2 regions of the Carboxydocella sp. ULO1 genome follow, and region 2 is predicted to be linked to the other one. Evidence: riboswitches for the same ligand, from Rfam matches in the RefSeq annotation. Region 2 holds a riboswitch; the other holds the start of a gene.
What was found. Region 2 has a riboswitch for glycine ahead of gcvT (glycine cleavage system aminomethyltransferase GcvT). Riboswitches for the same ligand answer to the same signal wherever they lie in the genome.
Positions count from the first base shown of each region.

Region 1: it holds a riboswitch for glycine, as region 2 does, so the genes downstream of both, ULO1_RS03735 (alanine--glyoxylate aminotransferase family protein) here and gcvT (glycine cleavage system aminomethyltransferase GcvT) in region 2, are expected to answer to the same signal.

Region 1 is NZ_BDLQ01000016.1:1,746-17,741, forward strand. Features, by position in the region: gene ULO1_RS03715 (MFS transporter) at 1-1,050, opposite strand, end outside; gene serS (serine--tRNA ligase) at 1,117-2,388, opposite strand; gene ULO1_RS03725 (histidine phosphatase family protein) at 2,535-3,179, opposite strand; gene serA (phosphoglycerate dehydrogenase) at 3,209-4,786, opposite strand; gene ULO1_RS03735 (alanine--glyoxylate aminotransferase family protein) at 4,833-5,978, opposite strand; T-box leader at 6,050-6,276, opposite strand; glycine riboswitch at 6,379-6,477, opposite strand; gene pdxT (pyridoxal 5'-phosphate synthase glutaminase subunit PdxT) at 6,655-7,224, opposite strand; gene pdxS (pyridoxal 5'-phosphate synthase lyase subunit PdxS) at 7,226-8,110, opposite strand; gene ULO1_RS03750 (cytochrome c3 family protein) at 8,256-8,798, opposite strand; gene ULO1_RS03755 (formate dehydrogenase subunit gamma) at 8,891-9,658, opposite strand; gene ULO1_RS15105 (cytochrome c3 family protein) at 9,670-10,560, opposite strand; gene ULO1_RS03765 (hypothetical protein) at 10,588-10,779, opposite strand; gene ULO1_RS03770 (hypothetical protein) at 10,793-10,987, opposite strand; gene ULO1_RS03775 (hypothetical protein) at 11,075-11,266, opposite strand; tRNA gene ULO1_RS03780 (tRNA-Pro) at 11,772-11,848, shown strand; tRNA gene ULO1_RS03785 (tRNA-Glu) at 11,925-12,000, shown strand; tRNA gene ULO1_RS03790 (tRNA-Thr) at 12,005-12,080, shown strand; tRNA gene ULO1_RS03795 (tRNA-Tyr) at 12,091-12,176, shown strand; tRNA gene ULO1_RS03800 (tRNA-Gln) at 12,183-12,257, shown strand; tRNA gene ULO1_RS03805 (tRNA-Lys) at 12,267-12,342, shown strand; tRNA gene ULO1_RS03810 (tRNA-Leu) at 12,351-12,433, shown strand; tRNA gene ULO1_RS03815 (tRNA-Gly) at 12,448-12,522, shown strand; tRNA gene ULO1_RS03820 (tRNA-Arg) at 12,524-12,598, shown strand; tRNA gene ULO1_RS03825 (tRNA-Thr) at 12,606-12,681, shown strand; tRNA gene ULO1_RS03830 (tRNA-Ser) at 12,691-12,781, shown strand; tRNA gene ULO1_RS03835 (tRNA-Gly) at 12,791-12,864, shown strand; tRNA gene ULO1_RS03840 (tRNA-Met) at 12,872-12,947, shown strand; tRNA gene ULO1_RS03845 (tRNA-Val) at 12,953-13,029, shown strand; gene ULO1_RS03850 (NYN domain-containing protein) at 13,355-14,281, opposite strand; gene ULO1_RS03855 (hypothetical protein) at 14,514-14,777, opposite strand; gene ULO1_RS03860 (N-acetylmuramoyl-L-alanine amidase) at 14,777-15,367, opposite strand; gene ULO1_RS03865 (hypothetical protein) at 15,369-15,611, opposite strand; gene ULO1_RS14675 (hypothetical protein) at 15,657-15,809, opposite strand; gene ULO1_RS03870 (hypothetical protein) at 15,806-15,996, opposite strand, start outside.
Region 2 is NZ_BDLQ01000009.1:5,811-21,806, forward strand. Features, by position in the region: gene ULO1_RS02070 (CoB--CoM heterodisulfide reductase iron-sulfur subunit A family protein) at 1-459, opposite strand, end outside; tRNA gene ULO1_RS14655 (tRNA-Cys) at 575-670, opposite strand; gene ULO1_RS02075 (biotin/lipoate A/B protein ligase family protein) at 717-1,496, opposite strand; gene ULO1_RS02080 (radical SAM protein) at 1,511-2,503, opposite strand; gene ULO1_RS02085 (radical SAM protein) at 2,500-3,345, opposite strand; gene gcvPB (aminomethyl-transferring glycine dehydrogenase subunit GcvPB) at 3,345-4,790, opposite strand; gene gcvPA (aminomethyl-transferring glycine dehydrogenase subunit GcvPA) at 4,792-6,129, opposite strand; gene gcvH (glycine cleavage system protein GcvH) at 6,150-6,527, opposite strand; gene gcvT (glycine cleavage system aminomethyltransferase GcvT) at 6,534-7,631, opposite strand; glycine riboswitch at 7,808-7,909, opposite strand; gene ULO1_RS02110 (ABC transporter ATP-binding protein) at 7,962-9,023, opposite strand; gene ULO1_RS02115 (ABC transporter permease) at 9,025-9,717, opposite strand; gene ULO1_RS02120 (substrate-binding domain-containing protein) at 9,735-10,589, opposite strand; gene ULO1_RS02125 (winged helix-turn-helix domain-containing protein) at 10,643-10,972, opposite strand; gene ULO1_RS02130 (DUF6114 domain-containing protein) at 11,032-11,844, opposite strand; gene ULO1_RS02135 (DUF6230 family protein) at 11,891-12,586, opposite strand; gene ULO1_RS02140 (pyrimidine-nucleoside phosphorylase) at 12,870-14,174, opposite strand; gene ULO1_RS02145 (purine-nucleoside phosphorylase) at 14,187-15,014, opposite strand; gene ULO1_RS02150 (purine-nucleoside phosphorylase) at 15,008-15,832, opposite strand; gene ULO1_RS02155 (phosphopentomutase) at 15,846-15,996, opposite strand, start outside.

The DNA.
Region 1 (15,996 bases), on a different contig from region 2:
AGCCGAAGCCGCTGCCCGGGCCTGTCTGGCTTTACGGCTGACCCAGTTGCTGGTTGCGGCATGGGCAAAGAAAAAGCCAAAACAGAAGAAAATCAAGCCCGCTACAATCAAAAACAGCGGTTTCAGTATCATCATGACCAGGCCCAGTGACATCAAGACCAGACCGGTTAAAATGCGTTGCGGTATGGTCAGTCTGCCATCCAGCCGCCCCGATAAAGTGGAACTAAAGGTACCGGCCAGATAGGTTAAATACAAAAAGCCGGTAGCAGTAGCAGAAAAATAATAAGGAGCCTGTTGCAGGCGGAAACCCAGATAATTGAAGAGGCCAACAAAAACAAATAAAATCATGCCACCTAGAAGAAAAGCATTACGCAAAACAGGATTAGACCAGTGTTCCTTGATCTCCGCCAGTGCTTTCTGCCCGCTGAAGGGCCGGCTGCGAAAATGCCGGGAGGGAGGTAGCCACCAGAGGAAAAGCACATAACCCAGAAGGCATAAGCCCCCCAGGACTAAAAAGGCATAACGCCAGCCCCAGTAATCGGCAATCACGCCGCTGATAATCCGGCCACCCATACCGCCAATGGAATTGCTGCTGATAAACATTCCGATAGCAGCAGCCACAGCCCTCTGTTCATATTCCTCCCCAATGTAGGCATAGCCAAGGGCCGGTAAAGCGGCCAGAAATACTCCCTGCAAAGCCCGTAACAGAACCAGCTGAGGAAAGTTCTGCACAAACACAGCCGCAAAAGCCAGCAGGGCTGTTAATAGCAAACCGGCAGCCATGATCTTTTTTCTGCCCCAGGCATCGGAAACCGTTCCAAAAACCAGCATAAACACGCTCAGGGTGAAAATCACCGCCGAAACAGTCAAGCCAGCCTCGGCCGGTTTGACCCCAAACTCCCGGGTAAAAAGGGGCAAAAGGGGCTGGGTGAAATGCAAATTGGCAAACACCGCCATCCCCCCGATGCTCAAGGCAATATTGGCTTTCAGATATTCCCGGCTACCTGCCTGGATCCTGGTCTTGCTTGCGACTTCTCTGCTCTCCCCCATAGCTGTCTCCCTTCCCCGTAAATGAGCTAACAGACACGGGCACTATACCCGTGTCTGTCCCTTTTTCTATCTAATTACTTCCAATCCACCCATGTAGGGCCGCAGGACTTCCGGTATCACTACCGAACCATCTTCCTGCTGATAGTTTTCCAGGATAGCAGCCAGGGTTCGGCCAACAGCCAGCCCTGACCCGTTCAGGGTATGGACATATTCCGGTTTGGCTTTGGCATCCCGGCGGAAGCGAATACCAGCCCGCCGGGCCTGGAAGTCTTCGAAATTGGAACAGGAGGAAATCTCCCGGTAGGTATTGTAACTGGGCAGCCAGACCTCCAGGTCATAGGTTTTGGCCGATGAAAAGCCCAGGTCACCGGTACACAATACCACTACCTGGTAAGGCAGGCCCAGCAGTTGCAGCACCCGTTCCGCATTGTTGACCAGTTTTTCCAGTTCCTCATAGCTGTCTTCCGGTTTGGTGAATTTGACCAGCTCCACTTTGTTGAACTGGTGCTGGCGAATGAGGCCGCGGGTATCCCGGCCGTGGGCCCCGGCTTCGGCCCGGAAGCAGGCACTGTAGGCACAGTGATAGATGGGCAGCTGACTGCTATCTAAAATCTCTTCCCGGTACAGGTTGGTAACCGGAACCTCAGCGGTAGGAATCAGGTAGTAATCTGTCCCTGAAACAGCAAACATGTCTTCCGCAAATTTGGGCAGCTGCCCGGTCCCGGTCATGCTTTTGCTATTGGCCAGAAAGGGTGGGAAAACTTCCACATAGCCATGTTCCCGGGTATGTAAATCCAGCATGAAATTGATCAGCGCCCGTTCCAGACGGGCTCCTGCCCCCTTGAGGAAGGTAAAGCGGGTACCGGTCACCTTGCCGCCCCGTTCAAAATCCAGAATGCCCAGGGCTTCCCCGATTTCCCAGTGAGGTTTGGGTTCAAAATCAAATTGCCGCGGTTCTCCCCAGCGCCGCACTACCGGGTTATCGTTACTGTCAGCGCCAACTGGAACGGAGCTATGGGGTACATTGGGAATAGTCAGAACGATTTCTTCCAGTCTGGCTTCGATTTGGGCCACCTGCTCATCCAGTTCCTTGATGCGATTGCCCACTTCCTTCATAGCCGCCATCAGCTCAGTAGCATCCTGACCCTGTTTTTTTAAACGGCCAATTTCTTCCGAAGTGGTATTGCGCTGATTTTTCAGCCGCTCAACTTCCACCAATAACTTCCGTCTCTGCTCATCTAGTTGCAGGAACTCCTGCAGGGAAACCGCTGCCCCCCGGTTCTTTAAAGCCTGTTCCACTATTTCCGGGTTCTGGCGGATGAATTTGATGTCCAGCACGAATTTCGCCTCCCATTTCCTTGATTAAGGAATATTTTACTATATCTATTCCTGTTTGGCAAAGGGCTTTTGCTGGCATTATGCATACATTATACCTGGTCGCAGGAAAAGTATCCCCACTTCCATTGCGGAAGTGGGGATAGGTGTTATAATGCCTTCTGATCGACATCCCAGATCAGAGAGCCCAGATGACAGGTATCATTGAGTTTACTTAGCCGCCAGCGACCATCTGGCAGGTATTCCACCACATTGATACAGGTGTTATCCTGGCGGAAGAGCCAGAAGTTGGCCAAATCCATGCCCAGGGCATAACAGAAGAAAGCGCGGATAGTGGCATCATGGCTCAGTACCAGCACCGTCTCCCAGGGATGGCGTTTGGCGATCATCTCCAGAGCTGCTACTGCCCGATCCTGGACCTGCTTAAGGCATTCCCCGCCCCCGGGCATGGTGATTTGATGGGGAGCGGATTGCCAGATCTCCAGTTCCACTCCGTATTGTTCCTTTACCTCATGGGCATACAGCCCCTGCCAGCAGCCATGGTGAATTTCCGTCAATCCCTCCACGATTTCCACCGGCAGCTGATGCTTTTCTGCAGCTTTTCTAGCAGTTTCATAGGCCCGGCTCAGCGGACTGGAATAGACAGCGGTGATGGGTAATTTAGCCAGGGCCTCAGCCAGCCTTTCCGCCTGCTGCCAGCCCAGCGGGGAAAGTTCAGTGTCCAGCTGGCCCTGATAACGCCCTTCCCGGTTCCAGTTGGTTTCACCATGGCGGGCAAGAATAATTCTGGTCATAAACTAAAGCTCCTCCCCGATTAGTTTTTCTATAAAGAAACGAACTTGACATCGATAATGCCATCTATTTTGGCTATTTCTCCTAGAATTGCCTCCGGTACCACATTATCCACCGCCAGCACCATCACAGCCCGGCCACCCACCTGTTTGCGGCCCACCTGCATTCCAGCAATGTTGATGTCATGCTCACCAATGAGGGTGCCCACCCGCCCGATGATCCGGGGCTTATCAATATGGGGGGCAACCAGCATGTAGCCTTCCGGCACCATGTCGATGCGATAACCGTCTATTAAGACGATGCGGGCATCATTATCCCGGAAGAGGGTACCGCCAACGGCTTTAGGACAGGGCCCGCCTGTCAGTTTGACGGTAATCAGGTTGGTATAGTCATGGGCCTCTTCTTCCCTGGTTTCCATGATGCGCAGGCCCCGCCCCTTGGCCAGCTGTACCGCATTGACATAACTGACCGGCACATCACTGTAGGATTCCATAATCCCCTTGATGATGGCGGTAGTCAGGGGAGCGGTATTGATGCAGGCTACATCCCCGGCATAGGTGATCTCGATATTCTCAAACTCGGAAGTGAGCTGGGAGATAAACTTGCCCAGCTTTTCCGCCAGGGCCAGATAAGGTTTAACCACCAGAGCATCTTCTTTGGGAATGGCCGGCATATTCACAGCATTCTGGGCCATGCCGCCCTGCAGGATGGTGACAATCTCCCGGGCCACATCCAGAGCCACATTGACCTGGGCTTCCTCGGTAGATGCCCCCAGATGCGGGGTAACTACCACATTGGGCAGTTCAAACAACGGGCTTTCCGTCGTGGGTTCCACTTCAAAGACATCCAGCGCTGCTCCGGCCACCTTACCTGTCTTCAGAGCCTCATACAGATCCTGTTCATTGATGATGCCACCGCGGGCAACATTGATAATCCGTACCCCCGGCTTCATTTTGGTCAGGGTTTCCCGGTTAATCAGGTTAACCGTTTCCTTGGTTTTGGGCAAATGCACGGTGATAAAGTCCGCTTCCCGATAGACATCCTCCAGGGACACCAGTTCCACCCCGATTTCCCGGGCCCGCTCATGGGTGATATAGGGGTCATAACCGATGACCTTCATGGCAAAGCCCTGGGCCCGTTTGGCCACCGCGGTACCAATCCGCCCCAGCCCAATAACCCCCAGGATTTTATCCCGCAGCTCCACGCCGGTAAATTCCTTGCGCAGCCATTTCCCCTTTTTCAAGGCCTCATTGGCCTGGGGTACATGGCGAGCCAGGGCCAGCATCAGGGCCAGAGTGTGTTCAGCCGCGGCAATGGTATTGCCATCGGGAGCATTGACCACAATAATACCATGCTGAGTAGCAGCCTGAACATCGATATTGTCCACCCCGACACCGGCGCGGCCGATTACCTTCAGGTTTACCCCCGCCGCAATAATGGGGGCAGTGATCTTGGTAGCACTGCGCACCACCACGGCATCATAGGCGGGAATCATCTCCACCAGTTGCTGTTCGCTCAGCTTTTCCTCGATTACGTCCACAGTAAACCCGGGTTCCCGCAAGATATCTATTCCTTTTTCACTGACACCATCTAAGACCAGTATCCGCATAAAAATCCCCTTTCCCCTTATCTAACTTCATTAACTGCGAAACCTCTTACCCTTCCAGAAATACCTTCTGGGCGGCAGCCACACCGGCACCCAGCTGTACCGGATAGCCCACTTCAACCAGGGCCATTTCCAGCGCCCCAATAGCCAGGATAATATCCAGCTTATCGGCATAACCCATGTGGCCGATCCGGAAAATCTTGCCCTTCAGTTTGCCCTGGCCACCGGCAAAAGTGACCCCGTATTTGGTACGCAATACCTTGCGCAGGTCTTCGGTATTGAGCTGGTCATTGCCCTTAACAGCAGTTACAGTATGGGAAGCTACTTCATCAGCAGCCAGCAACTCCAGGCCCAGTGCTCTGATCGCGGCCCGGGTAGCTTTTGTCATAAGGGCATGCCGGGCAAAGACTTCCGGTAAGCCTTCCGCCAGGATCATGTCCAGAGCAGCTTCCAGCCCGTAAAAGAGGGTAACATTGGGAGTCCAGGCGGTATTCCACTCCGCCATATTTTTTCTGGCCTGCTTCAGGCAGAAGTAGAAACGGGGAGCTTTGGCCGTCTCCATAGCCTGCCAGGCCTTTTCACTGACACTGACCAGAGCCAGCCCCGGCGGCAACATCAAGGCCTTCTGGCTACCGGTAACCATGATATCCACCTGCCATTCATCAGTGCGGATATCCATCCCGCCCATGGAGCTGACGGCATCCACCAGCAGGACAGCATCGGTTTTGGCCACCAGGGCTCCCAGACCCCCGATATCATTGGTCACACCGGTGGAAGTCTCATTGTGGGTAGCCAGCACGGCCCGGTACTGATTGGTAGCCAGCTTTTCCTCTACCTGTTTCAAATCAATGGCTTCACCCCAGGGGAACTCCAGAGCATCTACCTCTGCCCCGTATAAACGGGCGATTTTGGCAAAACGCTCGCCGAAGTTACCGGTAACCAGGGCCAGTACCTTGTCCCCAGGGCTGATCACATTGGCCACTGCCGTTTCCAGTCCCCCCGTACCGGACTGGGTGAGAATAAACAGGTCCTTTTCAGTCTGAAAAACCTGTTTGGCCTTTTTAATCAGCCGTTCGTGCAGTTTGGCAAAGTCCCCACTGCGGTGACCGATCATGGGCCGAATCATGGCCTGCTGGACCGCCGGTGGAATAGGTGTCGGCCCAGGAATCATCAGATACTTTTTGTCCTGCAACATTAAAATCAACCCCTCTCCCGGATTTAGATGATTATTATAAATAGAAAAGCTCTCATCCATAAAGCCTCAGCTTTAGGGACGAGAGCTTGTTCCCGCGTTGCCACCCTAATTGGCCAAAAGGCAATAATATCCCCTTGACCCTCTCGATGCGATAACGGCGCCACCGTATCCACTTACCAGGCCACGGCCCTTCGGTGGATCCCCTCCAGGGCGGATTCAGCAGTTCCCAGGACCGGTTCGCACCAACCACCGGCTCTCTTGCCTGTTTCCTGCCTATGTTCCCTTTCAACGGGTTACCCTTATGAGATGATGGTTAGATGGAATTATAAGAAAGGACCAATCTCCTGATTGGTCCTCTGGTCACTGCTGCTAAAAGGGTAAACGAAGCCACAAACGCATCCTGTCGCTCCCTGTCCTTTTGCCTGAGAGATTGACCTGCCGGCTGGCAGGCTTGCTCCTTCGGCGCCCGGTCTTGCCAGGTCTCTCCAGAGGTCTGTCCGGTTACAGTACCTGGCTCAAAAGCCACCTGAGAGTTTGAGCGACATAATACCGCCTTGCCCCTTCGGCGGTAACGGGTAAACCCCGTTACCTTCTTCTGCAACCTTCATCCAGAAGCTGTATTCATTTTTGTTTACAATTATACGAAGACAAATGTCTTATGTCAAGTAACATTCACTTATTTTTTACACAAATCCACAAAATACTGATGCAAACGATAATCCTCGGTCAGCTCGGGATGGAAAGCCGCCGCCAGCGCCTTGCCCTGTCGGGCCAGGACGATCTTGTCCTGGAAGGTAGCCATTACCTCAACCCCGGAACCAACTCGTTCAATGTAGGGGGCCCGGATGAAAACCGCCCGCAGGGGTTGTGCTCCGATAGCGGGAACCGGCAAATCCACTTCAAAGCTGTCCACCTGTCGACCATAGGCATTGCGCTTGACAGTCATCTCCATCAAGCCCAGCCGCGGCTGTTCACTGCCCATAATCTCGGTTGCCAGCAGAATCAAGCCGGCACAGGTTCCAAAAACCGCCATCCCCTGCTGAAAACGCTCCTTGATTTCGGAGAGCAGGCCAAAATCCACCATCAATTTGCCGATGGTAGTTGATTCACCTCCGGGGATTACCAGCCCCGCCAGCTCTGCCAATTGCTCCTTTTTACGTACTTCAACAACTTCCACACCCAGTTTTTCCAGCACCAGCCGGTGCTCCCGAAAAGCACCCTGCAGAGCCAATACCCCGATTTTCATTTTACCAGCCCCGATCCTGCATTCTCATTTCTGGAGTAATGGTGGAAATATCGATCCCGACCATGGGCTCACCCAGGTCTTTAGAAACTTCCGCCAGTACCTGCGGATCATTGTAGTGGGTTGTGGCAGCTACAATGGCCCGGGCCCGTTTGACCGGATCCCCGGATTTGAAGATACCGGAGCCGACGAAAACACCATCACAGCCCAGCTGCATCATCAAAGCTGCATCAGCAGGAGTAGCGATACCGCCAGCAGCAAAGTTCACCACCGGCAACTTCCCGGTTTTGGCCACTTCCACCACCAGTTCATAGGGAGCGCCCATCTCCTTGGCTGCAGTCATCAGCTCTTCCTGGGGCAGCATCTGCAGACGGCGAATTTCTCCCATCACCGTGCGAAAGTGTTTGACTGCTTCCACCACATTACCGGTACCAGGCTCGCCTTTGGTCCGGATCATAGCTGCCCCTTCCCCAATCCGGCGCAGGGCTTCCCCCAGGTTTTTAGCCCCGCAGACGAAGGGTACCTTGAACTCCCATTTATTGATGTGGAATTTATCATCCGCAGGAGTGAGGACCTCACTTTCGTCAATATAGTCCACACCCAGGGACTCCAGGATCTGGGCCTCCACAAAATGACCGATTCGGCACTTGGCCATTACCGGGATGGTGACCGCATCTTGAATGCGCTTGATTACCGTGGGATCGGCCATGCGAGCAATTCCGCCCGCGGCCCGGATATCGGCCGGTACTTTTTCCAAAGCCATAACGGCACAGGCGCCCGCTTCCTCAGCGATTTTAGCCTGTTCCGGTGTAGTTACATCCATAATGACGCCGCCTTTCAGCATTTCTGCCAGGCCAGCTTTAACGCGAAAAGTTCCCCTTTCCATGATGTTCTTCCCTCCTACACTTTGTTCCTGAATATTTTACTACACTTTTCCTGCGCTGACAAGCTATCTGTACTATTCCGATAGAGAAAGTATAAAAAGTAAATGCCCGGCTCTCAATTCTGCCGGGCATGGCAAGATAAAATATTTCCTATTGTTTGGGTACATTCTCTCCGTGACAATCCTTACATTGATTGGTAGCTTTGCTGCCATTATGACATTTCAGGCAGACCGGCATTTTGATCCTGGGACTTCCTGGCTGCCGGGTGGAATGCACCAGACCAGCATGACAATCCACACAGTCTACTCCCTTCTGAGTATGATATTCATGGGGAACCACCAGCCCCCCCGGAGGAGAAATATCCCGCTGCCGGCTATGGCAATCCAGGCAGACTGCATTGGGCACTATGGTTTTCTTCTTGATGGGTTGATTGTAAAAACCGCGCCAGTGTTTATAAGCCAGCTCGGTCATGGGTACATTGGGATGGCATTTGAGACAGCCAATGCGGCCATGGGTAGATAAGCGCCAGGAATTGATCTGTGGTTGCATTTCATGGCAACTTCCGCAAAGGCTGTTTTCTTCTTTATTTTGGGTATAACCGATACTGCCTACGCTAAAAAAAGTAGCAATCAATAAACTCACTACCAGCATGGCCATCGTCAATGTACCCCAGACCCGAAATGTTTTGACCATTTTCCTGTCCCTCCTTTAGCTTAACCCCAGAGGCAAATATTCAGCCAGAAACCAGCCCAGGATGAGAAAGTAAATGATCATTTCAACAATAATCAAACCTTTGTTGCGACTGTGTTTGAAGACGGCCATGCCTCTCCCTCCTGTCCTTCCTCCGGTATCAGGATGATTTTTTCCTGCTCCTTTTTAATTCGCTCCAGTTCCAGGGGATGTTCGTGTTCCATTACCCTAATATCCATCAACCCATTAAACCAGGTTGTGCTGCCCGGGAAAAAATCGGGATTGAAGTGAACATTATAAAAATGCCAGACAAAGATAGCCAGAATGGCCAGTACCGCCTCATCACTATGACCAATCCGCCAGCAATCAATGAGCCAGCGGGGCATCAGGGCCGCTCCCCATTCCGGCATCATCATGAAAATACCGGAACCACCAATGATGAACATCCCCCAGAATACCGCCCAGTAGTCAAACTTCTCCTTGTAGGAATAGCGATCAAACCGGGCTGGTTGGTCAGTAAAACCCAGCTGGTATTTCAGGTGTTGCACCAGGTCAGTTACATCCTTTAAAGTTGGCATAATGGCCCAGCCCAGATCTTTTTTAACCAGCATTTTGTAAAACATCCAGACCAAATGATAAATACTAACTGCAATCATGGTTAATCCGCTGCCGATATGAATATTGAGCATGGTATCCGGCCCGCCAAACCAGCGGGCAAGGGCCAGGGATAAACTGTTATCATGCCATTTAATGGGCAAGCCGGTAATAGTACAGAGAATAAAGGTAGAAAACATACCAATATGGTGAATACGTTGATGAAGATTCCAGCGTCTAACTGCAGCTCGGTAGTGCCTTTTTTCCATTCCAACCCCTCCTAGTGTTGCTGTTCCCCGCTGGCCAGCGCATTTCTAAGCTTGCGATACAGTTCCAGCTGCATATGAATGATTAACAAAGTAACAACAATTATAGTCAACCAGACAAAAAACTTCAGGGTATAGTACATGGGAGCTCCTTCACCCTCTTTTTCCAGAAGAAAATGCTCTTTCCCCGCAGCAAAATTGACTTCAGGCTTAAAATGACATTTAGCACAGGTTTTTGGGGTATTGGTTTTGCTCACCGGCGAAGCCGCCATACCGGGCCCCTTAATTTCATGGGAACCATGACAATCCACACAGCTGGCCGCTTTCTGACTGCCCAGCAGAACCGCTTTGCCATGGAAGCTCTCTTCATAGGACTCCTTGATCCGCCCACTGTGACATCCTGCCGCAGTACAGGTATGGGGGATTTGCTGTTTGGCTACCAGCGCCAGGGCGTCTTCTTTTTTGCGGATATTGTGCACCCCATGACAGGCACTGCACCGCACCTTCCCGTTATGCACACTGTTGCTGTATACCGCAGTTACATCCTTATGACAGTCCCGGCAATTATTATCAATAGCTACTCGCATTTTTTCCCCGGTCAGGGCCCCGGTATGGGGATATTCAGTAATATCCCGATGACAGGTGGTACAGCGATTGGTTCCATGCTGGGAAACCAGATATTCCCCTTCATCAACATAAAGACTGACTATTTTGCCATCCATTTTGGTTTTCAGCCCGATGGCGCCATGGCAGCGCAGACAGCCTTCATTGAAGCGGCGATTTTCCGCCAGTTTGGCAGCAAATTGTTCTTCAGCTCCAAAAGCCGTCCCCTGTTTAAACCAGCAGAGGAACAGCCCCATTAATATCAGTAAGGTCAGCCTCAACGGGCTCATTGCTTTTTTCATTATTTCGCCTCCTTATCAGTACCCGTCTCACGGATGCACCATAACCCCTGCTACAGCAACGGAAATAGCTCCTATCCAGATCACCAGGGTCAGTAAAACAAACAGGAGCATACCCGAAACATTTCTGGTTTTAACCTTATAAAGGGTAACATAAGCACTCACTGCCAGAGAAAAAAGCAAACATAATACCCCCAGCGTTATTAATACAGCCTTTAACATGCTCAATCCCCCCTTACATCACCGCCGGCCAGACCAGACTGACGGCCAGCACAAAAGTTATTGCCGAAATGAGCACCCCCAGGAACATGGTTAACAGAGACCTTACCACTCCATTGCCAGCAGGCAACACATAGAACGCTACATATCCGCCTGAGCTAAAACCAAACACCAGTGAAAGAAGTGCACCAATTCCCAGCAAAGTTAACATTGGACAACCCTCCTCCACAAAAAAACCGAACCTCCCTGAGGCCCGGCCAGCTACCGGTCTCAGGACTTGAAAGTCTCCGGACTGGGTTTAACGGTATTTGGTTTCCCAGTTACTGCAATCTTCCCTGGTATCGATGATAATGAAGCGCTTGCAATGTCTGCATTTAATGTAGATTTTGGTACGTGCCCTTTGTGCAACGATTTTGCCACACATGCAACGAACATCAGCCATTAAATGACTTACTTCCGCCCCTTCCTTGTGGGGAATAATACCTGCCACACCTTTCACCTCCTTCGCCAAAGAAAAAGACCGGTCAGGAGTTCCTGTCAGGAACTCCTGCCGGTCTCCGGACTCAAAGGTCTCTGGACTCTAGAATCACTATGAAGTTTTAAAATGAATAACAGGTTTGGTACGCATTTCATTTAAACGGATTAGAATAAACCTTTTGCAACGACGACATTTAATGATCAAGGTATTATCCACAACCTGACAGATCAGTTTACCACACTGACAATTGACATTGCCCATACAAAACTCACTTCCCTCCCCGGCAGTAAATCTTCGCTGACTTACCGCCTCTCCCAACCATAACCGCTGCAGGAGATTGTGGCCAATTTCACATTCGCGGCGCCGCTTGTTTGTGAAACTTTGTACGTATATTATTCTTCTTCGGTTGCAAAAATCCTGCTTATTGTCCTTCAATTTTTTAAATTTTCCTTCGAATTTATTCGACAAATTTTTTTGTTGACAACATGGGCATATCGGTGTATCATATTCTTTGCGACGGGGCGTAGCGCAGCTTGGTAGCGCACCTGCCTTGGGAGCAGGGGGTCGCAGGTTCGAATCCTGTCGCCCCGACCATCGCAATTCCAGGATATAATGCAAGAAAAAGTGTTGACAAACACGGAATGGTTGTGTAAAATACAGAAGTGCATATGGCCCCTTGGTCAAGTGGTCTAAGACACCGCCCTTTCACGGCGGTAACACGGGTTCGAATCCCGTAGGGGTCACCAGCCTGCCGGCGTAGCTCAACTGGTAGAGCAACTGACTTGTAATCAGTAGGTTGCGGGTTCAAGTCCTGTCGCCGGCTCCAGAATATCTATGGAGGAGTTCCCGAGTGGTCAAAGGGAGCAGACTGTAAATCTGCCGGCTGACGCCTTCGTAGGTTCGAATCCTACCTCCTCCACCATTTCGCTGGGGTGTAGCCAAGTGGTAAGGCAGCGGACTTTGACTCCGCCATGCGTTGGTTCGAATCCAGCCACCCCAGCCATTGTTTCATGAGCCATTAGCTCAGTCGGTAGAGCACCTGACTTTTAATCAGGGTGTCGCTGGTTCGAGTCCAGCATGGCTCACCATTATCCGCGCGGGTGTGGCGGAATTGGCAGACGCACTGGATTTAGGTTCCAGCGGGAAACCGTGGGGGTTCAAGTCCCTCCACCCGCACCAATTGTGGGCATTATGCGGAAGTGGCTCAGTGGTAGAGCATCGCCTTGCCAAGGCGAGGGTCGCGGGTTCGAATCCCGTCTTCCGCTCCAGGCGCCCGTAGCTCAGTGGATAGAGCGCAGGTCTCCGGAACCTGGTGCGTAGGTTCGATTCCTACCGGGCGCACCATCAGCTTGCCACTATAGCTCAGTAGGTAGAGCGCATCCTTGGTAAGGATGAGGTCACCGGTTCAATCCCGGTTAGTGGCTCCAGTTTAGCACGGAGAAGTACTCAAGTGGATCAAGAGGCAGCACTGGAAATGCTGTAGGGGGCGCAAGTCCCGCGTGGGTTCGAATCCCACCTTCTCCGCCAGTTTAAAATGCGGGTGTAGCTCAGTGGTAGAGCCCCAGCCTTCCAAGCTGGTTGCGTGGGTTCGATTCCCATCACCCGCTCCACTATCAACGCGGGGTAGAGCAGTTGGTAGCTCGTCGGGCTCATAACCCGAAGGTCGAGGGTTCAAGTCCCTCCCCCGCAACCAAACACGGGCGATTAGCTCAGTTGGTCAGAGCGCTTGCTTGACATGCAAGAGGTCACAGGTTCAAGTCCTGTATCGCCCACCATATTAAAGCCAGAAAAACCGCTAATATCAAGGCTTCGCGCCTGATTAGCGGTTTTTGTTTTCTGGAAACTTTTGTGCAATTTTATGCCCTTTTCGGCACCATAGAGACACTTTCGGGCACCATTTCGGCACCATCCAGGCCTTTTTCGCACTATGTTGAAGGGCAGGGAATATTCCCTGCCCTTCATAGCGAATAATAAATAACGAATTAAGAATAACGAATTAAAATAGCGAATTAGAAAAATAACGAATAATAACTCTGTGTATTATACTATATAACATTTTTGTAACATTTGCAACCAGAACATGTGTTTTTTCTGTTTTTACTATGCACATCCTTGTTCTAATTTTTGCTTCCCTTTTGATGTTATAATAACATGACTCTTCATTTCGTTCTCGTCCTCAGTTTCCTTCGTAGTATAATCTATCAACTCTTCCTTCTTTAGTTTATCTAATATTTTGCTACATGTATCTTGCGGAATCTGTAACTGTTTTTCTAAACCGTTCAATAGCCATGTTTTCCCAAGCCATTTTGAGGTGTTTCCATGTTGCTTGTGCCAATTATCTATAAATTTTAAAGCATCAATAATATAATCATCAATTATATATTCTTTTTGTTCAATATTAATAAACTCCATCAGATCCATACTAAAATGAGCATAATCAGTAATATTAACGTGTTTTGGTGCTGCGCTTGATAAATAATATAGATGAACAGTTTTCCCTTTATAAATCATACGACTCAGAATAGGGATCATATCACTATCAGCTGTAACAAAAACATATAACGATATATTTGAATCTTTGTAAGTACTTTCTATGGCATCTATACAAAGTTCAATATCGGAGGAGTTTTTTCTTCTCTCGTCAACTTTCCCATTCGAATATACATGTCTTATCTGAACTCTTTTCTTCTGCAAACTTGTTAGGCATGTCCTGATTGCTTGAAAGTCACCATAAACCCTAAATGTTCGAACATTATCCCTCCCATATGTGTCCCATAATCTAATAAAAAGATTTTTATCAGGTTCCGCATGATCAGGATCATGTGAATATTTCTTCATTAATGTCCAATATACATTATCATAATCAACAAATATGCCTACATTTTGTGTTTTTTTCATCTTTTCATATATTTGAAATGATTCTGCCATTATCCTTCCAAATGTATCAATTGCCATTTTTGTTTTATCTTCTCCCTCTCTTGCCCCACTATCTTTGATAGCAAGCTCATTCCCTTCTGCTTTTTGCATATCAACACCTCCCATATTATCTGATTGTTTAATTCGTTATAATATGAGTTTTCCCTTCCAAAATACGACAAATATTTTATTACTTTTAGTATTAAGCAATCGAGTAGAAGGGGGTGATTAACCCCCGTCCTCAAAATAACCCACCCTTTCGGGCGGGCGTCATGGAACAATAACTGGCACTGGTATAATCAGCTTCTCCTGGTTTTTGTTCGGATCAGGCTGGCCGTACCATTTACCTATCGCCGCCATCTGCATTACCTCCCTTTAGAGCCGCCTTGGTCAGACCATAGATACCGCTGGCTGTCGCCGCCCCAATAATGCCTTCCTTCACTGCCTCCAGCACCGGTCCGCCAAAGGCCCAGGCATTGAGGCCATTTAAGGCAGCGCCCAGAGCAATCACCAGCAGCCAGAGCCATTGTTTGGGTATACGAAAGGTTTGCTTCAAGCTCTCGGTAAATCCTACCGTCAGAGCCATCACAAGCTCAACCGGTAACATCAAACACTCTCCCCTTTCTTGTAACGCAAAATTGCCTTAACGATAGCATCCGCTAAAATTGCTTGATACGAATTACTGTTAAGTTTAGCCTCTTCGCCAGGGTTAGTCACGAATCCCATTTCTATCAGTACTGCTGGCATTTTTGTGCCGTTCAGTACCCACAAATCAGACCGAGGTCGTGCTCCTCTGCTTGGCGCCTTAGTTGCCACAATAAGCTCGGTCTGCACAAGTTCTGCCAACCGCTTCCCATTCTTACTGTCTGGGTTATACAGTGTTTCAATGCCAGCAGCCTGGGCCGAGCCAGCATTGCAATGCAAGCTAATAAAGATGCTTGCACCAAAGTTGTTTGCGATCTGGCACCGCTGCGCCAGAGATGGATACCAGTCGCTACCTCTTGTCAGCGTTACCCTTGCCCCTTGTAGCCGGAGCTTATCGGCCAGCACTTTAGCCACAGATAGGTTGACGTCCTTTTCTGCCGTCAGCAGTGTGTCATTCTCGCTCGCATTCTTACCATCGACTGCGCCCGGGTCTCTCCCGCCATGTCCGGGATCTATGCAGATTGCAAAGCCTTGCAGTTTTTTTGTTTCCATGTTACGCCCCTCCTTTGATGACAAGCGCTAAAAAAGCGCCGATAACGGCGCCGATGATGGTTTTATATATCCAGCTTTTGTCCTGCTCCAGTATTACCAGCCGCCTCTCCAGCTCCGCTGCCTTTCCCCGGGCGCAGTCCGAACCGCATAAAGGCACTATACTAAGCCTTTCCTCAATTCTCGCAAGCCGCTGGCTCATTTCGTTTAATCTATCCGATATTGCTCTAATATCTGTTTCCGACATCCGCCCGGCCTCCTTCCAAGCAAAATAAAGCCCCAAACAGCTTTACTATTGATTATTGATTTCCATTAAGATTTCTTGCTTTTCCTCTGGCATTAATGCCGGATACTCCATTAATATTTCTTCTGCTGTTTTTCCTTCTTCAGCCATACGTTTATTAATTACCCGCACAAAAATATTGCGTTTCCAGATGGGCATCATAAACCACCCCCTATTAAAGCAGCCAGAGCTGCTTCTAGGTCAGCTATCCGCTGTTCTCTTTCCTGTTCAGGGTCAGGATCATAGTTCTGCCCTGATTCTAATTTAAAACTAGATAAATCCATGACACCTTGAAAAGTAAAAACAATAGTATCGCCATTTATACCAATAATGGAATTACCATTCTTTA
Region 2 (15,996 bases):
CCCGGCTATTCCGCCCCCTATCACCAGTGCTCTTTTATTTATAGGCAAAAAATCTTCAAACAACGGTTTGGCCCGACTAACTTTGGCAATGGCTTTTTTGACCAGGGCAATAGCCTTTTCTGTGGCCAGCTGGGGTAGATGAGAATGAATCCAGGAACAATGTTCGCGCAAATTAGCCATTTCCAGCATATATGGATTCAAACCAGCTCGCTTCAGGGTTTTACGGAAGGTAAGCTCGTGCATGCGTGGAGAGCAGGAAGCAACTACCACCCGTTCCAAACCATGCTCCTGGATAGCCGAAATGATCATCTGTTGCCCTGGTTCAGAGCAAGTATACTTGTGATCTGTTGCCAGCACTACTCCTGGCAATGAACGTACAGCTTCCACCACTTGCGGTACATTCACAACACCACCGATATTGGACCCACACCAGCAGACAAACACTCCAGTTTTCCCCATTATTCCATCCCCTTATCAACAATGCTCTGTTAAATTATACAATAACTTATTATTATCTGGCTAATAACTTTTTGTTATAATCAAGTTAAAAAAAATACCGGTAACAGTACCGGTATGGAGGGGAGAGTTGGAATCGAACCAACCCCCGGACGGGTTACGTCCAGGCCGAGCGGATTTGCAGTCCGTGGAGGGACCCAGCCCCCTTCTCCCCGCTCATATTATACCCAATTATTACTTATGATAAAAATAAAAATTAGTTATCGTAAATTGTTCCAGCTTTCCTGGCTGTATTTTTCCGCTACCAGCATTGCTGCCTGTGCCTTTTCCTGCTCTGTAAGCAAACCCGTTTGCAGTTCTATACCCAGGCCCTGGCTAAAGCCAGCTGTAAAGGCATTTACCAGTTCCTCATATTCCGGTTCCCGTCCCAGAATCGCACCAATAGTGATAGCCCGCTGGTGAAAATTACTGAGCAGCCGCCTCCGCATTTCTTCACTGGGAAAGCGGAGACAGGCGAAAAGTTTCTCCGTCTCCAGCCGCACCAGGATGGAACCGTGCTGCAAAACCACTCCCTGTTTGCGGGTCTGGGCACTGCCCACTAATTTTTTGCCCTCTACCGTCAGTTCATACCGGGAAGGAGCATCAAAACAGGCTGAAGAAGCCGGTTCTGTTCCGCTTTTACCTTCTGCCAGACATGCATCGATCCCCAGATTTTTTAAACCTGTCAGCAGACCCCGGGAAATCTTTAAATATGATTCCAGAACTGAACCGCTAACCGCCGGATGGTCCTGCGGGGCTATCAGGCTATAGGTCAGCTCATGTTCATGAAGAACCGCTCTGCCTCCAGTCAGGCGGCGCACTACTTTTACTCCCAGCCGCTGACAGGCAACCAGGTCCACTTCCTGTTGCAGCCGCTGAAAATACCCCAGGGACAGCCCGGGAGGCTGCCAGGCATAAAAGCGCAGGGTAGGAGGAACCTGGCCAGCAGCTACTGCTTCCAGAATGGCTTCATCCACGGCCATATTCCAGTAAGGGTCCATGCTGCCACTATCAATCAAGCGCCACTGCACTGTTCCTCCTCCTTCGGCTCAGTTTTCAGACTGCTGAAAAGGAAAGCCAGTTCCTGCTCTCTCTCTGCTTCAGTCAGCGGCCGGGGATAATTATACATAATACCCCCTGGTTTCTCATTATAATAGGGCCGGTTGCAATCTGGACAGCCACTGGTCTGGAATGCCCTGCCACAGGCCAGCCATTGCCGTAACTGCTCCCTGGCTCCCAGATAAACCAGGCGACCACTGGCAGTAAAAATCATTTGTTCTACCCTGACCAGTTTGTTTTTGATTAACCAGTGGGCAGCCTGGATGCGGCGATACTGGGCCAGCGGTGGTGGCGGCCGGTCTGCCAGAGCTGTACCCGGCACAGGGGTAAAGGCAAAAAGAGCCACTGTTATTCCCTGGTCGGTAAAACGCTGCAGCAGCTGGCAAATTTCTTCTTCCCGCTCTCCCAGGCCAACGATGAGATGAGTGCTAATTCGCCCCGGAAAAGTTCGGGCGGCAGCTTCGATAAAAGCCAGCTGTTCACCCCAGGAACCGCCCTTGATCTGGCTATAAAGTTCAGGATTGGCTACATCCAGAGGTAGTCCAATCCGTTCTACACCCGCAGCCAGCATTTCCTCCAGCCGAGCCATATCCATGCGTGTGCAGGAAAGGCAAATGGGCACATCGGTTTGCCGTGTCAGTTCTGCAATCATCTCCCGGGTTTGCAGCCAGGCCTCCCGGCTGTTAACCACTTGCAAACAGGTGCGTTTGATCTCCCCGGACTGAAAAGCAGCAGCAATCCGGGGCACCACTTCCTGCATCTGAAAACCCGGCCAGGTCACCCGGGAGAGGAGATCAGAACGGCTCTGGCTGTCCCGGCCTTGAGGACAGAAGCCACAGGAACGACTGCACTTTTCCCCCGCCATCAAATAGGCGGTGGTGGGAGGGGCATCGGTTTTAAGCTGTTTTAGCCCCAGTACATGGGCTGTACCCGCTGAAACCTTGATCATAGTACACAACACTCCTCCCCGTAGACTATCTCCAGTCCCAGGGTTTGCGCCAGCTGAACAGCTCCCGGGGTGGGCTGCACCAGCCGGTTGATCCCGGCCCTGATGGCCAGTTCGTCCAGCCGGGCCCGATATTTGCCTTTGGGCCGCATACACCCCAGGTGAATGGGCAAATTAGGAAAACGCAAACGGGCCTCGCTCAGCAAATCCACCACTCGTTCTAAGGGCGGCGGCTGACGATCGGCATAGCGGGTGCCGGGAGTCGGGGTAAAGACTATAAAAACCAGTCCCTCGGTCCCCAGCTCGGCCAGCAAATCCAGCGCTCTTTCTTCCCCGCTTTCCTCTCCTCCGCGCAAACCGATACAAATATGGGGCAAAACTCTGACCTTTTGCCTGAGAGCCTGATAGACCCGGACATAATCTTCCACCGTTTTTTCCAGGCCCAGGGCTTCGCGGATGGTAGCATCATCAGCAACAAAATCAAAGGAAACCACATCAGCAATCCGGGCCAGAGCTGGAATTTCCTCCTCATTCACCAATCCCACATGCATGTTGTAGCGGCTCTTTCCTTTGGCCTGGAGCAGTAGATCCAGCTGGCGGGACCAGGGGACCCGGCCCTGACCATCACAGCCGCCGCTAATCAGATAGCTTTTAGCTTGCCCTAAGATTTCTGGTTTCAAAGCAGCCATCTTTTCCAGATAATGCCCACCGCAATGACTGCAATTCAGGGCACATTCCTTGCCGGTCACACTTACCCCTTTGGTTGCATGGGGGCGGTCAAAATAAATTCTGGGGGGAAAATGGGCCTGGCGCACTTGCCAGGCCGTTTGTAATTTCTTTTCCATTATTGACCATCCCATTTCAATACAGGCTGTCTGGCCGCCCGGGCTTCATCTACCCGACCAATGGGGGTAGTATGGGGAGCTGATGTCAGCAGCTCCGGATTTTCCTCCGCTTCCCGGGCGATTTTGATCATACTGGCAATAAATTCATCCAGAGTCTGTTTGGACTCCGTTTCTGTGGGTTCGATCATCAGGGCTTCCTCCACGATCAGCGGGAAGTAGACCGTAGGCGGATGATAGCCATAATCCAGTAACCGTTTGGCTATATCCATAGTTCTGACACCATAAGGTTTTTGCTTTTTGGAATTGAGCACAAATTCGTGTTTGCAAATCCTGTCAACAGGAAGATAATAATGCTGTTTCAGCTGACTGAGCAAGTAGTTGGCATTAAGTACAGCATTTTCGCTGACAGCCTTCAGGCCTTCTCCGCCCAGAGCCCGCATGTAAGTATAGGCCTTAACTGCCACCCCGAAGTTGCCATAGAAGGAACGCACCTTACCAATGGACTGGGGTCGGTCATAATCCAGGCGGTAACCATCCTCGCCTTTCACTACAACCGGTACAGGCAGGAAAGGTGCCAGGAAATCCCGCACTGCTACCGGACCGGAACCAGGGCCGCCGCCCCCGTGGGGAGTGGAAAAGGTCTTATGCAGGTTAAAGTGCATTACATCAAAGCCCATATCTCCCGGCCGAGCAATTCCCATAATGGCATTGGCATTGGCCCCATCATAGTAGAGCAAACCGCCTTTGCTATGCACGATTTCCGCAATTTCCCGGATGTTTTCTTCAAACAAACCCAGAGTGTTGGGGTTGGTCAGCATTAAGGCAGCGACATGCTCATCCATCACCTTTTTCAGGGCTTCCACATCCACACAGCCCCGCTCATCGGATTTCACCGCTACCACTGAATAGCCGCAAATGGCGGCAGTAGCCGGGTTGGTGCCATGGGCGGAGTCAGGAACAATCACCCTGGTGCGTTTATCCCCCCGGCTCTCATGGTAGGCCCGGATGATCATCATCCCGGTATATTCCCCGTGCGCCCCCGCTGCCGGTTGCAGGGTCACTGCCGGCAAACCGGCGATTTCCGCCAGATACTCCTGGGTCTGGTACAGCAACTCCAGAGCCCCCTGGATCGACTCCTCCGGCTGATAGGGATGCAGCCAGGCAAAACCGGGTAAGCGAGCGGTATTTTCATTGATTTTAGGATTATATTTCATCGTACAGGAGCCCAGGGGATAAAAACCAGAATCCACCCCGTGATTGAGACGGGAAAGCTCGGTGAAATGGCGAATGACTTCCACTTCACTCACTTCCGGCAAGCCCTTTACTTCTTCTCTTAATTCCACTCCCGGTAACAGTTCAGCCAGCTCCCGGGCAGGTACATCACAATCCGGCAGGGGATGACCAACACAACCAGGGCGGCTGAGCTCAAAAATCAGTTTGGCCATCTTACTTCACCTCCCCCAGCACTGCGATCAGACGGTCTATTTCCTGCCTGGTTCGTTTTTCAGTGGCTGTCCACAGCTGGGTACTGGTCAGTTCGGGATAAACCCACTCCAGATCCAAACCGCCAATAAATTTGTGGGCCAGCAACTTTTCATTGATCCGCCGGGGCGATTGAGGAGTCTTGATAGCAAATTCCCGGAAAAAGGGTGCTGTAAAGGCTGGTGCAAAGCCGGGAAGTTTTTTCATTTCCTCAAAGAGATAGTGGGCCTTTTGCACATTCAATTCGGCAACTTTCCTAACCCCCTGCTTGCCCAGCAAACTCAGGTGAATAGTGGCAGCCAGCGCACAGAGAGCCTGGTTGGAACAAATGTTGGAGGTAGCTTTTTCCCGGCGAATATGTTGTTCCCGGGCCTGCAGGGTGAGAACAAAAGCCCGCTGGCCCCGATTGTCAACGGTCTGTCCGACAATTCGGCCCGGCATCCGTCTTACCATCTCCTCTTTCACAGCCATAAAGCCAAAAGAAGGTCCGCCAAAACTGGGAGGATTGCCCCAGGGCTGGCCATCACCAACCACGATATCCGCACCATATTCACCAGGAGGAGTCAAAAGTCCCAGGGAAATGGGGTCAGCGATAACCACAAATTTGGCCCCAGCCTGTTTGGCCATCTCACCAATCCTCTCGCCCTGCTCCAGACAGCCAAAGAAGTTAGGTTGCTGGATAATCACCACCCCAGCCAATGTATCCAGTTGTTCCTGTAACGCAGCTTCAGAGGTTACTCCGTCTTCATAGGGGATTTCCACCACTTCCAGCCCCTGGCCCCGGGCATAGGTCTTCACCACGGCCCGGTATTCAGGATGAACGGCAGTGGAAATCAGAATCCGCGGCCGGCGGGTGGCTGCACAGCCCATCAGGGCCGCTTCCGCCGTGGCTGTAGCCCCATCATACATAGAAGCATTGGCCACATCCATGCCAGTCAACTGGCAGATCAGGGTCTGGAATTCAAAAATCGCAGTCAGCGTCCCCTGGCTTATTTCCGGCTGATAGGGAGTATAGGCTGTGTAAAACTCGGAACGCAGGAGAATATGATCTACGGCACCGGGAATATGATGGTCATAAACCCCTGCCCCCAGGAAGGATACATATTCCTGCAGGCTGGCGTTTTTGGCAGCCAGTTCCCGCAAATGGGCAGCTACTTCCATCTCGTTCTTAAACCCGGGAATCTGTAATGGCCGCTGCATTTTCACTTCCGCCGGAATGTCAGCAAACAAGTCCTCAATACTGTTCACTCCCATAGCGGCCAGCATTTCCCGCCGCTCAGCCTCGGTATGCGGTATATACATGCGGTTATGCCCCCTCGCTCTTATTCGTTGGCCAGCAATTCTTCGTATTCGTCAGCAGTCAGCAATTCCGCCGGTTCTTCGCTGATTTCCACCTTGACCATCCAGGCAGCATAGGCATCTTCATTGATTTTTTCAGGGGCGTCGATAAGCTCCTGGTTTACTTCCACCACTTTGCCGGTTACCGGAGCGTAGATGTCGGAAACAGCCTTCACGGATTCCACAGTACCGAAACTTTCACCGGCAGTGATTTCAGTGCCCACCGGCGGCAAATCCACAAATACCACATCGCCAAGGGCTTCCTGGGCATGGTCTGTGATGCCGATAATCGCCATGTTTCCTTCAATTTTTACCCATTCATGATCTTTGGTGTACTTTAAATCTGCCAGCACTTTGCTCATACTCAATTACCTCCCTCTTTTATAAAAAGGCAAACTAACGATTTTTGCCTTTACTTCCTTGTTACGAATCATAACGGCTACTTCCTGACCAGTTTGGGCCACATCAGCAGCTATGAGGGCCATGGCCAGGTTTTTCCCCAGGGTTGGAGCCATGGTTCCGGATGTAACCATCCCAATTTCCTGGCCCTGATAAACTACGGGATAACCCTGCCGGGCAATGCCCCGCTCTACCATTTCCAGACCTACCAGCTTGCGCTTCAGTCCTGCTTCAGCCTGGGCCGTAAGAGCAGTCTTGCCGATGAAATCTTCCGGTTTATCAAGGGCGATGAATCTCTTCAGGCCAGCTTCCAGGGGTGTAATATCTTCGCTCAGTTCATGGCCATATAGAGGCATAGCAGCCTCAAAGCGCAGGGTATCCCGGGCCCCCAAACCGATAGGCTTAATACCCTTATCCTGTCCAGCCGTAAGCAGGGTTTGCCAGAGCTGCCTGGCCTGGTCCGGTGAACAATAAAGTTCCCAGCCATCCTCCCCGGTGTAGCCGGTGCGGGAGATAATACAGGGTATGCCCGCAACCTCACCTCGGGTGAACCAGTAGTAGCGAATAGCATCTAACTGAACGGGAGTAAGGGGCTTAAGGATCGCAGTAGCCTGAGGTCCCTGAATGGCCAGCTGGGCCACAGTATGGGAAATGTTTTCCACCTCCACTCCTGCCGGGGCCAGCTGCTTGATCCATTCATAATCCTTATCAGTATTGCCGGCATTGACTACAAGGAGATATTCCTCCGCATCCTCCTTGTATACCAGCAGGTCATCCACCGTGCCACCGTGTTCATAGCACATGGGAGAATAGAGGATTTGCCCTTTTGCTAACCTGGCCACCTGGTTGGGCAGCAACTTTTCCAGAAAGGCCAGGGCCCCGGGGCCTTTAACGGTAATTTCCCCCATGTGGGAGACATCAAAAAGACCTGCTGCCTGGCGGACGGTCTGGTGTTCATCGATAATGCCACTGTACTGAACCGGCATTTCCCAGCCCCCAAAATCCACCATCTTCGCTCCGGCGGCTATATGCAACTCATAAAGGGGAGTGCGTTTCAATTCTGCCAACAGGAACACCTCCTTAACATTAGTATGTGCCAATGGGGACAAATAAAAAGGACAGAGACAAGCCTTTTTGGCTTTTCTCTGTCCTGGTTACCTGAGAGATTACCCGCAATAGTTACGGGCTTCCCCTTGGGTGTTTCGGGCAACCTGGCAGTCTACCCGAAAGCTCTCCAGAGTGGGGTCTGAAGTCAGTTCTTTTGCCTGAGAGTTTTGATCTGCGGCCGCCAACCGCCCATCTTGCTCCTTCGGCGCCCTTTAAGGGTCTCTCCCGACCTCTTCCTCCCCCGTATATTCAGTTTCAAGGCAGGTCTCCATTTATAATATATTCGCCAACTAACCCGGAAGTCCTTCTTGATCTGACAAAAAATTTAGGCTATTCCGGGTTTCAATATAATGTAACTGTTTTTTATTGATTACTGCCCAGGCCTGTTCCCCTAATTGCAGCCGCAGCTGGTTATCTGCCCAGCCCCAAACTTCCAGTCCTTCACAAAGGAGACAATAGTAAACCCCATCCCAGTGTTCTTCCACATATTTTACCTTCCCAGGCCAAAGCCAGCTCTCACCGGCTACAGCCGGTTTGGCGCCGAGGATTCGCACGCACCGGGCCGGAATAGCCCCCAGACCGGGCGGCAGTTCCTTTAAACCCGGCAGACTTCCTCCGGTAGGCCAGAGATTTTCCACCCCAAAAAAACGAGCTATCGCCTCACTAGCCGGCCGTTCGGCCAGTTCCCGCACCGTTCCCACCTGAGCCATTTGCCCCTGCAACAGTACCAGCCCCCGGTCAGCCAGTAACGGCAATTCCCGAAAGTCATGGGTAATGAACAGGGTGGTGATGCCCGTTTCTTTCAATAACAGACGCAATTCCCGCAGGAGACGGCTACGGGTAGGTGCATCCACAGCGGCAAAAGGTTCATCCAGCAAGAGCACCTGGGGCTTAAGAACCAGGGCACGGGCCAGGGCTACCCGCTGAGCTTCCCCTCCACTTAAATCTTGAACTCGGCGCCGGGCCAGCTCCGTCAGGCCCAGCCGTTCCAGCCAGGGCCCGGCCAGCTGTTCCCGCTCCCGGGCAGATAGGCCACGAAATTTCAGCCCCAGGGTGACATTATCCAGTACGGTTCCACTGACCAGCAATGCCTCCTGAAAAACCAGGGTTACCGCCTGGCGCCATTGATAAGGGTCCCGGCCCGGGCCCCAGACCATTTCCCCGGCGCGAATGCTGCCCTGGCTGGGACAGAGGATCCCGGCCACTGTCAGCAGCAATGTACTTTTGCCTGCCCCATTGGGACCCAGCACCGCCATGATTTCCCCGGCTCCAAGCTCTAAGCGCGGCACGGCAAGTACCAGCTTACCCCCGCGCTTTACCTGTAGATTTTCCAGTAACAGCGGCCAGCCCATTTCAACCTCTCCTTTGCTGCAACAGGGTGAGCAGATAGGTTACTCCATAACTTAAAAATAGCAGAACAAAACTCAAAGCCATGGCCAGGCCAAAATTGCCTTTACTTACTTCCATTACTGTTGCTGTAGTTAAAACCCGGGTTTCCCCCTGGATATTGCCCCCTACCATCATGGAAGCACCTACTTCCGAAACCACTGCCCCAAATCCTGCCATCACTGCTGCCAGCAGGGAATAACGGGCCTCCTTTAACAGGATCCCGATAATATGTAAAGGACTCGCCCCTAAAGATTGCAGCTGCCAGACCAATTTGGGGTTAATCTGTTGAATGGCGGCCATAGTCAACCCCACAATGATAGGAGCAGCAATCAAAGTCTGAGCGATAATCATGGCGGCAGGGGTATAGAGAAGATGAAAGAAACCCAGGGGCCCATTACGCCAAAGCAAAATGGTCACCAGCAGACCAGCTACCACCGGCGGCATACCCATACCGCTGTTAACCAGAGTCACCAGCAAGCGCCGCCCCCGAAAATCCCCTAAAGCCAGGTACACACCCAGGGGAATCCCTATGACAAGACTTAAGATAGTAGCTGTGCCTGAAACCCGCAAAGAAAGGGCAATAATGGCCCAGGTTTCCCGGTCCCCCTGGAACAATAATTTCAGCGCCTGAACCATCCCTTCCCAGATCAATTCCATCCCTTGCACCTACTTTGTTACTGTTTTATAGCATCAGGATAAAACAGGGGCTGGCCATATTTATCCACCCCAAACTGGCCGATCAACTTCTGGGTGTCCGGTTTAAGTAAAAAGGCGATAAAAGCTCGAGCTCCTTTAGCATTAACTTTGGGATATTTGTCAGGATTTACTGCCATGACATGGTAGATATTCTTTAACTCATTACTGCCCTGGACCAAAATCTCCAAATTCAACTTGTCTTTTAAGGCCAGGTAAGTGCCCCGGTCTGTAATTGTATAACCCCGTTTTTCTGCAGCCACACTCAGGGTTTGTCCCATCCCGCTGCCAGTAGACTGATACCATTTGCCGGCAGGTTTTATTCCTACCTTTTCCCATATTTTTTGTTCAAACTTGTGGGTACCGGAATTATCCCCCCGGGATAAGAATAGAGCCTGCTGCTGAGAGATAGCTTTGAGTGCCTCTTTTATTTCTTTTCCTTTAACTCTGGCCGGGTCCTCTGCTGGGCCAACCAGGATAAAGTCATTGTGCATTACCAGAGAGTAGTCAGTCACAATCCCTTTATCCACCAGCTTTTGTTCAGATGCCGGTGCGTGAGTCAACAGGACATCAGCTTCTCCTCTTTCTCCCATAGCCAGAGCCTGACCAGTTCCTACCGCAATTGTTTTGACATTATATCCAGTTTCTTTTTCAAAAGCAGGTATCAACACATCCAGCAAACCTGAATCCTGGGTGCTGGTAGTAGTAGCCAGGATCACATCTTTGTTACTTTTTTCTGCTATTGTATTTTTAGCCTTTTCCTGCTGGGAACCGCAACCAGTTAAACTGGCGATAAAAAGCATGATAACTGTAAATAAGATAGCAGTTCTCTTCATAAAACAATTTCCTCCCTCGTTCTGTTAAAATGTACATAACGCAGATAAAAAAATTAAAATGGCTTTCTTTGTTGCCAGTAACTGACAACCGCATTTATCTCTGCTGTCATTTGTTCAAAAAACAGTAAAAGTCTCTCCCCATCTCCAGTCAGACTCATTCCCCCTCCATTTTCTCCTCCAGTTTGCTTGTAAACCAGTTCCCGCTGTAAAACAGCTTCAGCTTTGCGCAGCCGGCCCCAGGCCTGGCGGTATGATATACCCAATTTCTGTGCTGCCTGGTTCAGAGAACCATACTGCTGTATAGCTTTAAGCAGTGCACACAATCCGCTCCCACCCACTGCCTTATCATCATAGACCAGCCACGCTTTCCAACGAACCTCCATCTTCTCGCCTCCACTGTTGGATAAAAATATATTCGGCAGGAAAAGGAAAATTCCTGCCGTTATTGAGCTAAATTAACATTATTTTTTTCAATTTTTTGACCGGCCCAGGCCAGGATCAAACATCCGCCCAGAAGAGACAGCAACCCTCCCAGCACTAATCCACCGGCAGCTCCAACATACGAGAGAATTGACAGAATCAGGATGGTAACCCCTAAACCCAGATGCCAGTGGGGGAAAAACAGAGCCAGTAATGATAAGGCCAGCAATCCCAGCCCCAGAACCATTCCGGCCCAGTAAAGCCCGCTCCCTGGCAAAAAAAGGACCGGAGCAATATCAATCCCAAACCAGATAACTAATATGCTCCCTAAAAGATTTAATACCGCCCCCAAAACAGGACGTTTCCGATTTTGCACCAGGATAAAGCCCCAGGAGGTAGTAGCAAGAATAGCCACAGGCCATGCCAGCCAGGGGTTAAAAGCAATTTCCGTTATCATTACACTTATTGCAGCCAGCAAGGGACGCCAGAGCATTTTTCCAGGCAACTCCATATACCAGCCTTTCAATTGCATCCTGTTAAGCCAGCAGGAAAAAATTCCGCTGTATAGCCAGCTGCCAGCTGTCATACCAAGAGCTATCCCTGCATATATATAATTTTGGGGCATCAAAGCCCCTCCGATCAACCCCAGGGTAATGGCCCCTTCGACACCGTAGGCAATCTGTTTATGAGGAAAATACCTGACCAGAATCATCATTGTTCCTATTCCAGCCATGGCACCAATGAGGGCCGAAACCAGGCCCAATTGCCACCACACCCCGCCTGCAAAAGCCCCAAGCAAGCCGCCCAGTATAATTGCCTGCATTTTAATTTTCATTTTCATCCCTCCAGGAAAAAAATAAGGAAGCCGGGCCTTCCTTAAATCAGTTATTCCAGGGGCTGCTATGCATGATATTGGCTGGCGCTACTTCCCTGTTATTGCTGTCGTAGAGATGCAAAGTCAGCTTCATGCCGGGAATGCTCATGGTTTTGGTGGACATATAGTGGGCATTGATTTTAGCCCTGGTCAGGGTAACAGAACTGGCTTTCATACCTATATCAGCTTTTTGGTCATCTCCGGTTACCAGGTTGGGGTGGTCAGTCCTCATATTCTCGTCCATCTGCAGATCTCCGAAATCAATTTGTTCCGCTTCAATATAATCGGCATTCATCAACAGCTGGGTACCGCTGACATATTTACTTTCAGTTGTATTGGCTTCCACTAATACCTGGACATAATTGGCCACCGGAAAACCCAGATGCGACAAATCTATATTCTTGTAAAGGCGCAGGCCCCAGATACTCACAGTATCCATGGTAGTCTGGGACTGGGGAAAAGCTGTCCAGCTTTCCTGTTCCTTATTGGACAAATTGGTATCGGCAACTGAAGGAATCAGTTCAAAATTGGTACCCGTGATTTTATCAGCTTCAATTACAAACCCACCCACTCCTGCCAGTGGCATGGCAGCAAATAGATTACCTGTATTGGCCAGAGTTACCAGTACGGAAAACAGACTGCCCAGTGTCAGTCCCAGGGACCAGAAAAATAATTTTTTGTTTAAATTCAGTACACTTAACATCTTCTCAACCTCCCTAACGCTATTTCTCCCGGCTTCCTCGGAATGAATCTTCATTCATATATATCTAAGAACAATTATACTTATCTGAATTTTTTACACTATATTTTTTTCCAAAAGGATAAATCTTCTGACTGAATGGTCATTTAAGTACACCGAACAGTAACACCGCTGGTCAGACAAAAAGAAACCACCCCGGTAATCCGCCTGGGGTAATTCAAAAAAAAGACCATGGCTAACACCATGGTCCCTAATCCAACTTCAAACTTCCAACCTCGAACCTCAACTAAACTACTTCCCCATAGATCAAGGTCGCCGGTGCCGGCTGCTGACAGCTGATGGTAAAAGCGGCTTTTACTTTAGCCATTACTTCCGCCAGCCGCCGTTCCTCGTTGACATGGAGCCAAACCAGTGGTTCGCCAGCCGCCACCGCCTCTCCTACTTTCTTGTTAACTACCAAACCAACGGCCAGATCCACTTTTGATTCCTTGGTCTCCCGGCCAGCCCCCAGCATGGTGGCTGCGATCCCTAGCTCCTCGGCTTCGATTCGCGCCACATAGCCATCCTGTTCTGCCAGGAGAGGAATTACCTTTTGGGCCTGAGGCAGGAGCTCAGGCTGGTCGATAACCCGGGGGTCACCGCCCTGGGCAGCTACCATTTCTTTGAATTTGGCCAGAGCCTGCCCATTCTGCAGCAGTTCCTCCAGTCTGGCCCGGGCTGCCGCCGGATTGGCAGCCTTCCCAGCCAGGGTGACCATGTGGGCTCCCAGAGTCAGGCAAAGTTCCCTCAAATCGGAGGGACCGCCGCCTCTTAAAGTTTCAATAGCCTCTTTGACCTCAAGGGCATTGCCAATCGCCCGACCCAGAGGCTGGTCCATATCGGTAATTACCGCTACTGTTTTTCGCCCTACCTCCTGGCCGATGGCCACCATGGCCCGGGCCAGGGCGAAAGAATCCTCCAGGGTTTTCATAAAGGCCCCGCTGCCGGTTTTAACATCCAGTACGATGGCATCTGCTCCAGCAGCAATTTTTTTACTCATAATAGAGCTGGCAATCAAGGGAATAGAATCCACAGTTGCCGTGACATCCCGCAGGGCATACAGCTTTTTGTCAGCCGGGGCCAGATTGCCTGTTTGCCCGACAACAGCCGCCCCAACTGTGTTGACATTGCGGATAAACTCCTCTTTATTCAGCTCTACACGGAAACCGGGAATGGAATCGAACTTATCCAGAGTACCACCGGTATGTCCCAGACCGCGGCCGCTCATCTTGGCTACCGGTGCCCCGGCTGCTGCTACCAGAGGAGCCAGCACCAGGGTGGTGGTATCCCCGACGCCACCGGTGGAATGCTTATCTACCTTGATCCCGGCAATGCCACTTAGGTCCACCTGATCGCCAGAACGGACCATAGCCATGGTCAAATCCGCTGTTTCCCTGGCATTCATCCCCCGCAGGAAGACAGCCATGGCCCAGGCGGCCATCTGGTAATCGGGAATTTCATTGCTGGTATAGCCCTGGACCATGAATTCTATTTCCGCCTGGCTCAATTCGCCGCCATCCCGTTTTTTGCGGATAATATCATATGCGCGCATGCCCTTTCCTCCTTACATCGCTGCCAGAATTCCCTTGATCAATTGAATGAAACGGGGCCGGGCCTGTTCCGCCACCGCAACTACCTGCTCATGCTCCAGCTTTTCCAGGTGTTCTCCTATCGCCATATCGGTGACACAGGCTATTCCCAGTACCTCCATGCCCCCATGGTTAGCAACAATCACTTCCGGGACTGTGGACATGCCCACCGCGTCGCCGCCGATCTGGCGCAGGAAAATCAGTTCTGCCGGGGTACAGTAATTAGGCCCGCTGACCGGCACATATACTCCTTCCTGCAGTTTTACTCCCTGTTCCCCGGCCACCTGGCGGGCAAGGGCACGCAAACGGCGGCTGTAGGCTTCACTCATATCAGGGAACCGGGGCCCAAATTCCTCCAGATTGGGGCCAATCAAGGGATTGCTGCCAATGAAATTAATATGGTCAGAAATTAACAGCAAGTCCCCGGGAGCAAAAGTGGGATTCATCCCTCCGCAGGCATTGGTAACTATCAGCTCTTTTATCCCCAGGGCCTGCATCACGCGAATGGGAAAGGTTACTTCCTGCAAGCTATAACCTTCATAGTAGTGAAAGCGTCCCTGCATGGCCATAACCCGTTTGCCAGAGAGCAAGCCGATAACCAGGCGGCCAGCATGGCCTGCCACAGTGGAAACCGGGAAATAGGGGATTTCGGCATAATCCAGAATTACCGTTTCCTCAATCTCCTCTGCCAGTGAGCCCAGCCCGGACCCCAGCACCAGACCGATTTGGGGCAGTTCCCGGCCAGCCAGTGCTTTTTTAATATAGCTTGCTGCATCCTTAATTTTTTCCCTTAACTCTAACATAACTCCACTATCCCCTTTACCAGCGCTAAAAATTGCTTTTTAATTCTTTCAGCAGTTTCCATTACTTCACTGTGGTCCAGTTTCTCTGGCAAAATTCCGGCCGCCATATTGGTGATACAGGAAATACCCAGCACTTCCATGCCGCTGTGATTGGCTACAATAACTTCAGGCACAGTGGACATCCCCACCGCATCAGCACCAATTTTAGCCAGATAACGGATTTCGGCCGGGGTTTCATAAGAAGGCCCGGTCATGGCGGCATAAACCCCTCGCTGCAGCTTAAAACCCTGGCTGGCTGCTACCCGGTCTGCGATTTCCTGGAGACGGGCACTGTAAGCAGCACTCATGTCCGGAAAACGGGGGCCAAAATCATCCCAGTTAGGTCCAATCAGAGGGTTGCTGCCCATCAAATTAATATGGTCGGTTATCAACATCAGGTCTCCCGGTTTAAACTCCCGGTTGATACCACCGGCCGCATTGGTAACGAACAGCTGGCGTGCCCCCAGTAGCTTCATGACTCGTACCGGGAAGGTGACTTCTCCCATGCTGTAACCTTCATAGTAATGAAATCTACCCTGCATAGCCACTACCGTTTTGCCTTTCAGCTTGCCCAGCACCAGACGACCGGCATGACCTTCCACAGTGGATACCGGGAAATGAGGGAGCTCCCGGTAGGGAATGGTCACTGCCTCCTCGATTTCCTCCGCCAGAGCCCCCAGTCCGGATCCCAGGATCAAGGCAATTTCCGGCAGGTAATCGGTGTGACGGCGAATGTACTCCACAGCTTCAGTCAATTTGACTTTCCAGGCTCGTTCCATGCTTTAACCTCCCCTATTTTAGATCTGTCAGAAAAGAGGTGCCGACTTCGATTTCCGTGCCCAGGGCCCGGGCAATGGTTTGCCCGATATCGGCAAAAGTGGACCTGGTCCCCAGGTTTACGCCCCCCTGATAGCGGGGGCTATAAACCAGGAGGGGAGTATAC